DNA from 2 places in the Sporosarcina sp. OR05 genome. Region 1 is predicted to be linked to the other one. Evidence: riboswitches for the same ligand, from Rfam matches in the RefSeq annotation. Region 1 holds a riboswitch; the other holds the start of a gene.
The links. Region 1 has a riboswitch for lysine ahead of dapA (4-hydroxy-tetrahydrodipicolinate synthase). Riboswitches for the same ligand answer to the same signal wherever they lie in the genome.

Region 1 (4,392 bases):
TGACACCGTATTGTGCGCCTACACTTACATAAGAAGAAGCTCGTCCTTGTTTGTTTTTCGGCCACGCTTCAGCGACAAGCGCCATACCGATTCCATATTCCCCACCTGCACCGATACCTGCTATGAATCTGAACAAATAAACTTGCTCAATACTTGTTGCCAAACCTGTTAACGCCGTACCGATTGCAAATAATATCACTGTATACGTAAATACTTTTACACGTCCGTATTTATCTGCTAAAATTCCAAAAACAATTCCGCCGATTAACATCCCGATATTTGTAATGGATGAAATCATCCCCCCTGTAGCCAGGTCAATGTTAAACTCTGAAATAATCATTGTCATGGCAAAAGAGATGAACATAATGTCCATTCCTTCCAATGTTAAACCTGCGACAGACGCGACAACGGTCTTTTTACGATAATCCATGTACCATTCCTCCAGTTTTCTTATGGCTTACACTCTTTCACTTCCAAAGGAATGGATCTAATTTATGTGATTCCATTCTCCTTTTAAGCCTCACAGGACTTGTATTAAAAGAGGACTTACAAAAAACGCAAAAATAAAAACCCTATCGTCTCACAGAGGACAAAAGGGCATGAAAAAACCGAGTTACGCGAACTCAACTATATCAGCAGCCTTATCAGCCTCTCTGGACCGAATTAAAGAGCAATTATTTTTTTCTTATTGTAACAAAGCAATTCATGCTTTTCTACAAGAATTTTACGGAAAACCAAAGTTGGAGTAGCATAAAAGTTCTAGTAATTTCGAAAGTCAGGTAAATCTATTTTCACCTAACTACTTTTTCCCTGTTAATTGGATTAAAGCGAACGATTACATTTCCGTGCCATATATAGCGACATACTGATTTTGTAAAACAAAACGATTGTTTTTCCAAACTAAAGTATTTAAGAAATACCCTAAAGAATCTGCATTATACCGTCCGGCAATCTTTTGATAAATCAGGAGATCGTCTACACCATTCAAATCGAAGTCTACAGGATATATGCCACTTAAGGGATTTAGAAATCCAGTAATTGGTTGCTTTAATTTGCCGTTTGCATCATAAATTTCGTTCAAATATGATTTGTCCCTGAGAGAAAGATCGATTACATATTTCTCGTTATTTACTTCACTAATGAGTTCCACTTTATACTGATCCAAATAATTTACGCTGTATGTGTACCGGTTGTTATACACACTTGAGTCAAAGATAAACCTAGCTTGATTTCCAATATAAGTGACAATGTAAGCATTCATAATTCCGCCACTCCCACCGGTTGCGATGCTGATTAGAATTTCATCCACACCATTTCCCGTAAAATCACCTAGGAAAAGTGTCGGATTGTAACCTGTATTTTCCGGCAATGGGATAGAGCCTATTATTCCTGTTCTTCCGTCTCGAATGTGCAATACAATATTTTGTGTAAAGGGACTGTCCGGCGTTTTCGTACCCGTCAAATACACTTGGTCCATTACATGATCCCCATTCACATCCCCATGAGCGAACGCCACTACCATTGGATGATGCTTTGGTGAATTAACTTGATAATTCATCTTACTCCCCTTTTCATGCATACTTTTAGTAACTATGTTATGGACGAATGTTGGAATTGTTACCGTTTAACATCATTTATTCGCGCGTAATAAAATAATTTTCACATATTTCACTTGCAATCTGTTTTAAGAAGAGGTATGGTAGGAGTAATTAAAAATTTACTTATTTCGAAAGTTTTGAAGTAAGGATAGAGGCGCAAAGACCATCAGTACACAATTCGAGGAATATGAGATCCGACGAAAATTGTGGAAAGGGGAATTTGCCGAAGTGGAGAGATGCTCATAAGTCTCGAAGCTGGTTCTGGGTTGAACAAACACAGAATTGTCATATAGGAAACTATATGGAGGGCTATCTTATGCAAAAGAAATAATTTATTATTTCACTGCAACAACGAGCCCTCGTTGTTGCTTTTTGCGTTCATTTACAACTGCCCTTCTCCCTCTTTTTTATTAAAAAAATGATAGGATGTGGAGAAAGATGAATTTCGGACAAATTGTAACTGCTATGGTGACACCTTTTAATGAACACGGAGAGATTGATTTCCCAGCGACAAGGAACTTAATTAACCATCTGCTAGCAAATGGGACAGAGGCATTAGTCGTTTCAGGAACGACAGGAGAATCCCCGACATTATCAGAGAAAGAAAAAGTGCTGTTATTCAAGTTTACAGTGGACGTTGTAAATGGCAGAGTACCGGTGATTGCCGGAACAGGTTCGTTCAACACAAAAGAGTCAATTGAACTGACTTTGCTTGCAGAGGATGTAGGTGTAGATGCTGTCATGCTCGTCACGCCTTACTACAATAACCCTTGCCAAGAAGGACTTTATCAACACTTTAAAGCAATTGCTGCAGCGACATCTTTACCCGTAATGCTTTACAATATCCCTGGCCGCAGCGTCGTCAACATGTCTGTTGATACGATCGTTCGTCTTGCTAAAATACCGAATATCGTTGCCATTAAAGAAGCAAGTGGCAATCTAGATGCAATGGTTGAAATTATTGAACGCACTCCAAAGAACTTTGCTCTGTATAGTGGAGACGATGGATTGACCATTCCAATCTTATCGATTGGTGGAGCAGGTGTCGTTTCTGTTGCTTCTCATATTGTTGGCAATGAAATGCAAACGATGATTAAAAACTTTAAATGTGGCAACACCGATGTTGCCGCAAGAGAACACCGCAAATTATTACCAATCATGAAAGCCTTATTCTCAGCTCCAAATCCAACTGCTGTAAAAGCCGCATTGAACATAAACGGGGTTCCTGTAGGCGGCGTGCGTTTACCAATGGTTCCATTGACAAATGAACAGCTACGTACTTTGCAACAAGTCTTAACAATTCATGAAGTTGTAGCTTCCTAACATGTAAAAAGCCTGTGCAGGAAATGTGTAACACTCCCCGCACAGGCTTTTGTTTAGATAAAATCGCGTGTATTTATGCCGTAATAGCGCATGAATGCACCATCTACATTCGCTAAGAAGTAATCGACAGCCTCTGTAATTGTGTAGTCCGGCAGTCGCTCTTCACAATCAAATTCTCTCCATATCGAGTCCAATCGCCACCCTCTATCATCATGAATGAATGCTATAATCGGACCTTCTCTTTCGTCATGTTCCATCGTGTAATAGTAAAAATCGTTCATCCTGTCCCACTTTGACAATGCCACTCCAAATTCAAGCAATGCAAGTGCTGGTTCTAAAAAGAAACACTTGCCGTTCACCAGAATTTCCAACTTTCCTTGAATATCCACTAACAACTTCCCATTCCTTTGGCGAATCAATTTCTGCTCAATCTCAACTGTCGAATCAACCTGAAAGTGTATTTGCAAGCTAGTCAAATCTCCAACTCCTCTACAAGCAATATATATGCTTGTATTTTAGCATACCATCACCGAATGGTACGTTTCGTTCAAAATCGAGGAAAGTTATACGCAAAAAACCTTCCCCTATTAATGCAGAATAGATGGAAGGTTTTTTGGTTCCTCTGTTTTTATCATACTGACATGTAGTTCGTTCAAGTTGTTAACAGCTGCGTAAAACACTTCTTTCACATCAAAAATTTCTTTTCGCTCTAATTCTTTATAGAGCCATGCTTCGTTTAAGTTTCTTGCTAACAAAACTTCCGTGTAAATCTTCCCTTCAATGATAACTGGCACGTCAATTCCCTTGCTTGTGTATGTGTTTGGATGAACGTGTTCGACTCGTACAGATTCTTTCTCTGCTACTAACTTCACAGACAAACTCCCATTTGCCTCTATGATGGCTAGCTCCACGTCCTTCACATTGTACACTTGCTGCTCCCTTAGCATTTGTAAGATTGTATCAATTGGAAACTGTATTTTTTTCATTTTCTCTACTAAAAACTGCCCTTGGTAGATGACAATTGTCGGTTCAAATGTCAACATCCGGCCAATCCTACGATGTTTCATCTTCACTTTAGCGGTAAACTTCTGTAGCAATGCAATGGCAACAATTGCGACAGCCGTATAAATATGATTAATCTTTGGATCAGCAATATCAGCTCCGACAACGGCTCCTAACGTTAGAATGACTAAAAAATCAAATACCGGTAATTCACCGATTGAACGTTTTCCCATGTAGATCGTAGCAAACAATGCGAGTGGCAGGATCGTTACAATCCTCCCTAAGATTTTCACGATTTGAAAAGCATGTTCCACCAAAACACCTCATTTATCGACATGTGGCTAGAAAGTCTCTTCTTTCATGCTTGCCTATGTACTTTGTATTTATACCAAAAGGATTTCGCTCTGATGTCTATATACAATTCCAAGTAATTTCTTCAATAGAAAAAGCCCCTCGAGCTGGTTAACGA
Region 2 (4,392 bases), on a different contig from region 1:
TTGTCGCGTTTTCGAAAGTTTTACTATTCTTCTATACTATTTCAAGGCTTCGAACTTTTTCATCATACTAGAATTTATGTGTGCTTTTCCTTGAATATTCATTCAGTTCGACGATTGAAGGAAATTGTTTTGCTTATCACCGGAAATGCTGATCGCTATTAAATTGAGGTTGATGAGTTGGCTGAGACATTTTTATAGTCTGTGTCTTACTGATTTGTAGCGGGGATTTTCTTACTAGCGTGTCAATATTTCCGTTTATCGACGTCGGAGCTGGGGATTCTCTTGCTGGCGTGTCGATATATCCGTTTATCGACGCCGGAGCTGGGGATTCTTCTGCTAACGTGTCGATATATCCGTTTATCGACGCCGGATCCGGGGATTCTACGGCTGGCGTGTCTTTAAACCGTGTTTAATGACGAGAGACCTGTGTGACTTTCTAATAGCGAGTCAATATAGTTCGTATTATGACACTGGAGCTTTAAAATTTCCTGCTAACGTGTCTTTAAACATTGCTCATTACGCCAGAGAGACAAATTTCCATTCGGTGAGGCTTTGAAATGGATTGGATGTCTCAGTAGTCACACTTTCCCCCGGAACATGAAACCAGATATAGATAGAAGTTCCTTTAAAATTCAACAAAAATGGAACTGAACAAAGTCAGTTCCATTTTCGCTACTATTGTTATGTGTTTATTCAACGACTGTTGGTTGTTCTACTACTCTTTTATTGCGCGATGTCCAGAATGCGAACAAAGCGATAATGAGTATGATGACGACGACGAGGCCAATCCATACGGAGCCCGTCACGCCTAAGATGAGATAGCCGATTGTTGCGACGGTTGCTGCCATAAGTGCGTATGGTAGCTGCGTTGCAACATGATCAATATGATTGGATCCAGCTCCCGTCGAAGAAAGAATCGTCGTATCGGAAATAGGTGAACAGTGATCACCAAATACAGCGCCTGCAAGAACAGCAGATAATGCTGGAAGCAATAACTCTGGTGCTGCGTTTGTCATAATTGTCCCGGCGATTGGTAATAGAATCCCAAATGATCCCCATGATGTTCCTGTAGAAAACGCCATGAGACCTGCTAGGACGAACATGATAACTGGCAAGAAGTTTACCGGAATGTTCGATTGCTCAACAACACTCGATAAGAATGGACCTGTTTCTAAAATGCCGATTAAGTGTGTCAAGCCCCATGCTAATACCAAGATTAGAATTGCTGGCATCATTGCTTTAATTCCTGTCGTAAATGCTTTGCCGACCAATGTATAAGACGCCGTCTCATTTCGTCCCATTTGTGCAATGTAAAGAATTGCGGCTAATATTGTTCCAATTGTTCCACCTGTTACTAATGATAAAGGTACATCGGTGTTCTCGAAAATTGCCCAAATGCTTAGAGAGTCACTTGCACGGTAACCAGTCCATACCATCATACCGAGCGTCGCGACAATTAATGTCACAATTGGAGCGATTAAATCTCTTACATGACCGTATCCATGCTCAGGAAAATCTTCTTTTAATTGCCCCGGAATTTCTTTTTCCGGGTCGAATAATTCGCCCGTTTTCTGTGCACGGTCTTCGTGTTTCTTCATTTCAAAGAAGTCAATATTCGTCCAAGCAAAGAAGAAGACCATCGCTAATGTAGCGATAACATAGAAATTCATCGGTGCCATCATAAGAAATGCTGAAAGTGGTGAATAATTTACAGCAGCCGTAGTGCCCAATATCAGCGCTAATTGGCCGATCAGAAATGCTCCCCAGCTAGATATTGGTGACACGACACAAATCGGTGCTGACGTTGAATCGATGAAGTATGCTAATTTCGCTCTTGATATTTTGTGCTTGTCTGTGATCGGACGAGCAATTTGGCCAACAGCTAATGCGTTGAAATAGTCGTCCACAAAAATGAGGATACCAAGAATAATGGTCAACAGTTTTGCGCCTCTTCTTGTTTTAATTCGTCGGACTGCCCATTCAGCAAACGCTCTACTGCCACCTGACAAGCTGACAAACGCTGTAATAATGCCTAGGAATAAGATGAAGACCATGATGAAAATATTGTACGTATTAAGTGCTCCACCGTCCCAAAAAGATACTGTTAGAGCGGACCAAATGTTTTTCAATGTGTCTACTGGACCGAAGGATGCTACCAATAATGCGGCAGTTAAAATGCCCGATCCTAGCGATAATAAAACCCTTTTTGTTACTAATACCATCACAATCGCAATCAGTGGTGGTAAGATTGAAACCCATGTACCTATCATACTATTTTCCTCCTCAATTTCTTATTTATCATTGAAGAACAAGTAGGGGGAAATAAAAAGCCGATGCCCTTACACGTTTGTGTGCTAGGCATCGGCTTTTCTACATGTCGTTTGTTGGATAATCTTCGGTGACTTTATCTAACGTACGATCTGTAGCTCATCATGTAGTAAATATACATGACAGTGTCATCCCTGTTCGAAATGACCCCAATATGAACGGATCGGCAATCCTCATTCATATTTCGGCAAAACTTCCTTTCATAGACGGTCTTAGATGCCAATCTTGCGCCTATTACTCTTAAGTCATGCAGCCTCTACCTAATCGGTGTTCCTCTTGTTCTACAACAATAACAGGTTACACGTCAGATTACAAGTAGCTCTTACTCTTTTCCATTTACTCCCGGATAGGGTACTTCGACTTGCGGAGCACTGACATCCCCTTTGCTATAGATTTGAGGGATTGGGCTCTGAATTAAACCGATAGCAACTGGAATCTGTTGTTGCACCGTGCTTTTCGTTGTCGCTAAAGGGACGATAATTTGAACATTTACCGTTACGACGACATTCACAGTCACCATGGCATTATTAATTCCAAATTCTTCAATTTCATGTTTTATCGTCGTTTGAACATCGCCAATGACGTGAAAACGAATCGGGATTTTAGGTCCCAAGTTACCAATAAGGGGGATATTTGTCGCCTGCCCCATCGGTACGAAAAATACGACGCCTCCATATGATTCCATTTCTTCAGGATCGTATTCGATATCCTCACTTAGCGGCAACATTTCCAAGTCGCCTCTTTCAGCAAGCTCTAAATGCGCTTCAACAAGAGTTTGTATCTCTGCCATCGTCTTGCTAATGATTTCAGTGTTAAATGTATTTGTCACCATTCCAGGTGAGTCTGTCGGTACATTTTCAATAATTTCATTCACATCATACATATCTGTCGAGCGGGACTTAATCGCTTGTGTGATGACATAAGCGGCAATTTTCTCGGTTTGGACTTCTGCATACTGAATGTAGATGGGGGTTAGTTTTGAATTGACGATGTACAAAAACATGCCGATTGTTAGGAGTAATGCAGGAAAAAGAATCGGAAACCAACGACGCTTGCGCCTTGGTTCACGGTTATAGTGGCGGGGATATTGTCGTTGAAGACGCCTTGACCGCCTATGAAATTTTCGGGGTGATTGCCCATGAAATCTCAAAACCACTCCTCCTACATAATCTTATGCAGGATAAGAGTGGTTCATTCTAAAAGACTATTATTCATTTTCTTCAAGCAATCCAAGTGATTCCATCATTTCACGTTTGCCATACCAAGCCATAATATCGCGAATTAATTCAGGCATTACATACTCTTTTTCAACATCTTTCAGCATCGGAAAGAAGTAACCAAATGTGAACATATCGAGTGTGGCCAATCGGTATATATGGTCTGTTTGAACGATTTCACTGCCGACCAGCAAGTGTCCATCCCCGTTCATGGCTAATTGTTCAAAGATCATGTTGCCCATAAGTGTTCCGCGGAAACCGAGTCCTTTAATTTCCAACTGCGGCCATTGCTCGTTTTGTGCAGTGTGGTAAACACGCAGCAACTCTTCACCGCGCAATGTTACTACGCAAACGTTGATCGGATGGGGGAGTAACTCGTGTAGATGACGCTTTGTTACCCACCCTTGTTCAAGGCTTCTTAAAAATATGCCCGCATTAAACATCGCACAATCCGCATGTGTATAGGCAAGGAGCGCTTGACCAAAAAAAGTAGCTAACGAACTATTCGCAAACAACTGCTGTTTCAAAGGTGTTTCAATGAAGAATACTTTTTCATCCAATGCGATTTGACCAGCATTTAGTAACCCGTTCACTTCGCGCACATCATCTTTTCCAGAAGCCAAATCTCCTACTGGGATAACAGTCGCTTGCTTATTCAGCAATCGGTTGCTTTTTGTATCCACTTCTAGCGTCACACGCCCGACGTATTGTCCAAATTTCCCGGTCGCTGCTAATAGCGAATGATGGACAAGTTCGCCATCAGGGAATAAATGATGCGTATGCGCTCCGAGGATGACGTCAATTTCAGGGCACATTTCGGCAAGTAATCGATCTTCATTCACACCTA

Region 2: it holds a riboswitch for lysine, as region 1 does, so the genes downstream of both, NRI27_RS17455 (Na+/H+ antiporter NhaC family protein) here and dapA (4-hydroxy-tetrahydrodipicolinate synthase) in region 1, are expected to answer to the same signal.

Annotation. Positions count from the first base shown of each region.
Region 1 covers NZ_JANKJL010000014.1:1,430-5,821, reverse strand. Annotated here, with positions in the region: gene NRI27_RS15485 (MFS transporter) at 1-430, opposite strand, end outside; gene NRI27_RS15480 (VCBS repeat-containing protein) at 836-1,558, opposite strand; lysine riboswitch at 1,740-1,918, shown strand; gene dapA (4-hydroxy-tetrahydrodipicolinate synthase) at 2,037-2,921, shown strand; gene NRI27_RS15470 (DUF7878 domain-containing protein) at 2,975-3,397, opposite strand; gene NRI27_RS15465 (DUF421 domain-containing protein) at 3,509-4,237, opposite strand.
Region 2 covers NZ_JANKJL010000020.1:6,636-11,027, forward strand. Annotated here, with positions in the region: gene NRI27_RS17455 (Na+/H+ antiporter NhaC family protein) at 690-2,270, opposite strand; lysine riboswitch at 2,416-2,595, opposite strand; gene yunB (sporulation protein YunB) at 2,651-3,478, opposite strand; gene NRI27_RS17465 (bifunctional metallophosphatase/5'-nucleotidase) at 3,536-4,392, opposite strand, start outside.